Regions from separate parts of the Komagataeibacter sp. SM21 genome, predicted to be linked through region 1. Evidence: riboswitches for the same ligand, from Rfam matches in the RefSeq annotation. Region 1 holds a riboswitch; the other holds the start of a gene.
What was found. Region 1 has a riboswitch for S-adenosylmethionine ahead of metZ (O-succinylhomoserine sulfhydrylase). Riboswitches for the same ligand answer to the same signal wherever they lie in the genome.
Positions count from the first base shown of each region.

Region 1 (2,199 bases):
CGTTCATGAAGGCGAAGGCTTCTTCCTTGCCGCCTTCGACCTCGAACGCGACCAGCGTGGAACCGGCGGACATCTGCTTTTGCGCCAGTTCATACTGCGGGTGATCCTTGCGACCCGGATAGAACACGCGCGCGATGCCCGGTGCGTCCGCCAGGAAGTCGGCCACCTTTGCCGCATTCTGTGTCATGGCGTTCACGCGCAGGGCAAGTGTCTCGATGCTCTTGAGCATGACCCAGGCGTTGAAGGGGGACAGGCTGTTGCCGGTATTGCGGGTGAAGGGGCGCAGCACCTCGTCAATCCACTTGGCATTACCCAGAACCGCGCCACCCAGCACGCGGCCCTGACCGTCGATATGCTTGGTGCATGAATACACGACCACGTCCGCACCCAGTTCCAGCGGCTTCTGGTACAGCGGGGTGGCGAAAACGTTATCCACCACCACGATGGCGCCCGCCTTGTGGGCAAGATCGCAGATCATGCGGATATCAAGCACATCCAGCATCGGGTTGGACGGGCTTTCCAGCAGCACGGCGCTGGTGGGCCTGGACAGCGCATCCTTCCACGCGGCCAGATCGCCGCCATCGACAAACACCGTCTCCACGCCGTAGCGGGGCAGCAGTTCGGCTACGATCCAGTGGCACGAACCGAACAGGGCGCGCGACGCGACGACCCGGTCACCGGAACGCACCTGCGCCAGCAGCGCGGAGGAGACGGCCCCCATGCCCGTGGCGGTCAGCACGCAGGATTCCGCGCCTTCAAGGTCGCACAGGCGGCGTTCAAGGTTGGATACGGTCGGGTTGCCGAAACGCGAATACTGGTAATGCGAGACATCGCCGGTAAATGTGCCTTCCGCCTGTTCGGCGTTGTCGTACACAAAGCCGGAGGTCAGGAACATCGCCTCGCTGGTTTCACCGTAGGGGGTGCGTTCAAGGCCCGCATTGATCAGGCGCGTTGCCGGGCGGAGGGTTCTGGGATCAGGCTGGTCAGTCATGACGGATGTGAATTCCTGCAAACAGGGTGGTCTGGATATGCGGACCACGACCCGTGCGCACGGGTCATGTGCGCCAAGTCAGGCCCGCAAGGGCGGTTCACGACCGTGGAAACCATGATACCCGCGCCCTGCCGACGGGATCAGGCCTCTTTAGCGCGTATGTTTTACCTCGCCGCAAGCCGGCCATATCAAATCACGAGGGCCCGGCACATGGCGCGCCGGACATTGATGCTTATTGCGGATCAGGGCCGGGTGCGTCAACTGCTGCCCGTGCTGCATGGGGGTGATTGCATCTGCCATGCTTGTGCAGTATAGAAAGCCCGCATGCGGGTGTAGTTCAATGGTAGAACGGCAGCTTCCCAAGCTGCATACGAGGGTTCGATTCCCTTCACCCGCTCCATTTTCCCTGAAAAATCCGGCGATCCTGATGCACCCTTACGGGGCTGTGGTGGCCTGCGTGTCCGTATAGGTCGTGCCATTCCAGACCCAGCGGTCCGTACCATCGACCAGCAGGTCGTGCATGCCGTCATGGGTCTGGGGCGTTATGACGACCGGACCGCTTACGGAATCCAGAACCCGTGTCCAGTTGCGCCGGGCATCGGGCAGGTAAACCGATGTGGAACAGCCCGCCGATCCGCACAGGCTGACGGATTGCACCTGCACGAACAGCGCCGTGCGCGACGGGTCATCGGACAGTTGTCCCGATCCGGTCAGCAGCACCGGGCGTTCGCCATGTGTGGTGGCGGTATGCAGGTCTTCCACCATCAGCCTGCGGGCCTGACGGTCCAGTTCCGTGCCGGGATGCTGCGCCAGGATGACAGGCGCGCCAGCCGCACGCGCCATGCCCGGCGCTGTTGTCAGCAGTATGGATGCGACGAGCCCGCCTGCAAGCGGTGAAATGGAAAAGGCACGCGGCATGGGGGAAACCCTCCCTTGGTTACATAAGGTTATGCACCCAATGCCCCGTGCGGGGGAAGGTTTCAGCCGTGTTCGGGGCACGAAAACCGTCCCCGTTGCCGATGGATCAGTGTCGGCCGTGCTGATGTCCGGCGGGGGTGGAGGCTTCCCCGGTGGGCCAGCTCGCCTCGATCCGGTTGCTCAGTTCGTTGAGCAGGTTTTCCGTCACCCCGGCGATATTGGCGTTCCCGCTGGTATTGCCGTCCGTGACGATGACGGTGCGGTTGCGCAGGATGTTGGCGCGCGAATCC
Region 1 is NZ_JBGLOV010000004.1:224,434-226,632, reverse strand. It holds gene metZ (O-succinylhomoserine sulfhydrylase) at 1-991, opposite strand, end outside; SAM riboswitch at 1,121-1,201, opposite strand; tRNA gene ACBR42_RS06420 (tRNA-Gly) at 1,318-1,391, shown strand; gene ACBR42_RS06415 (hypothetical protein) at 1,427-1,909, opposite strand; gene ACBR42_RS06410 (membrane integrity-associated transporter subunit PqiC) at 2,016-2,199, opposite strand, start outside.

Region 2 (2,199 bases), on a different contig from region 1:
GGCTGAACTGAAGGGCCGGGCGCGCGAAATAGTCGAGACCGTGGGGCGGCCTTATATTATTGACGGCCATCATATCGTTATTGGCGCAAGTATTGGCGCGGCGCTGTATCCGTTTGACGCGGATTCATCAGAAACATTGCTGCAATATGCAGATATAGCACTTTATCGCGCCAAATCGTTGGGGCGCAATGGTTTCCAGTTATTCGATGCGGAACTGCGTGATGAGATCCAGACCCGTGCCCGTCTGGGTAACGAATTGCGTGCCGCCATTGCGAATGACGAACTGACCCTTCATTTCCAGCCGCTGTACACAATGCCGGGGAACCGGATCTGTGCATGTGAGGCCCTGACGCGGTGGCAGCATCCCGTGCAGGGGATGATACCCCCGGACCAGTTTATCGGTCTGGCTGAGGAAAACGGCCTGATACACGATCTGGGGGAATGGGTCCTGCGGGCTGCGTGCAGGGAGGCCGCGACATGGCCGGAACACCTGAAGGTGGCGGTCAATGTTTCGCCAATACAGCTTCGTAATCCGCGATTTGTGGATATAGTTGAAAGCGCGTTGCAGCAGGCTGGCCTTGAGCCGGCACGTCTTGAGATCGAGATTACGGAAAACATCTTCGTCCAGAATAGCGCGACCAATCGTGATATCCTGCAAAAGCTGGGTGAGATGGGATGTGGCATCGTGCTGGATGATTTTGGCACGGGGTATTCCTCGCTGGGTTATCTGCGTTCCTTCCGGTTCCAGAAAATCAAGATTGACCGCTCCTTTGTGCGTGAACTGCCGGAAAAGGGGGCGTCCAGTATTATACAGGCCATTATCAACCTGGCGCATGGCATGGATATTCCGATCACGGCGGAAGGCGTGGAAACGCAGGACCAGTGGGCGCAGCTTAACGCGCTTGGCTGCAATCAGGTGCAGGGCTTCCTGCTTGGCAGGCCGCAGCCTGCTGACAGCATCCGCCAGCATATCCAGTGCGCAGCCGAAATGGTATGATGTAAGGGGGCGAGGCCAGACTTCGTGCCCTTGTCATGTAATGTCCGGCGGGTAAGGGCAGGGGACATATAGGCACAGCCGTTTTTTTACGGGAGGAGGGGAGCAGTTCTCCGTCCCGCCATAAAAGCTTGCCGTCGGGGCGGAAAATGCCTAGCATCGCACCTGCATCAAGAGTTGGGGCGACGCCCAACGCCAACCTGCCGTTCCGGGCAAGGTGGCGCTCCTGAAAGGGAGGATGTGGCCGAACCGGCAACCAAACGGAGCAAGCCACCATGTCGTCCCTGCCTGAATGGAGGAACGACGTCGCAATGCCTATCAGAATTCCGGATGATCTTCCCGCCCGCAGCACGCTTGAGGCTGAGGGCGTTATGGTACTGGGTGAGACCGACGCCACGCGTCAGGATATCCGCCCGCTGCGTATCGGCCTGCTGAACCTCATGCCCAACAAGATCTGTACCGAGACGCAGATTGCCCGTCTGGTCGGGGCGACGCCGTTACAGGTGGAACTGACGCTGGTACGTATCAACAGCCATGTGCCGCGCAATACGCCAGCCGATCACATGACATCGTTTTATCGGGCATGGGAAGATGTGCGTGATGAACGGTTTGACGGCTTCATCATAACAGGTGCGCCGGTTGAGCGGCTGCCTTTTCATCAGGTGAAATACTGGGACGAACTGCGGCGGATATTTGACTGGACCCAGACCCATGTGCACCGATGTTTCAATATCTGCTGGGCTGCGCAGGCGGCGGTGCATCATTTCCATGGCATGCCCAAGCATGCGCTGGCGGAAAAGGCGTTCGGTGTCTATGACCACCGCATTCTTGTTCCATCCTCACCCTATCTGGTCGGGTTTGCCGATGACCTGTCCATTCCCGTCTCCCGCTGGACCGAGGTAAGGCGGGCCGATATTCCGGCCCACAGTGGCATGACCGTACTGGCGGAAAGTGCGGATACGGGTCTTTGCCTGCTTGATGACCCGGATCATCATGCGCTGCATATGTTCAACCATCTTGAATATGATTCCACCTCACTGGCGGATGAATATTTCCGGGATCGGGCGGCGGGTCTCGACGTTTCCGTGCCGTATAATTACTTCCCCGGCAACGATCCCGAACTGCGCCCCATAAACCGCTGGCGTGGTCATGCCCATCTGCTGGCGGGGAACTGGATCAACCAGATTTACCAGACCACGCCCTTT
Region 2 is NZ_JBGLOV010000013.1:80,597-82,795, reverse strand. It holds gene ACBR42_RS12880 (bifunctional diguanylate cyclase/phosphodiesterase) at 1-997, shown strand, start outside; SAM-I-IV-variant riboswitch at 1,157-1,264, shown strand; gene metA (homoserine O-succinyltransferase) at 1,306-2,199, shown strand, end outside.
Region 2: linked by a shared signal. The riboswitch ahead of metA (homoserine O-succinyltransferase) and the one ahead of metZ (O-succinylhomoserine sulfhydrylase) in region 1 are both predicted to bind S-adenosylmethionine.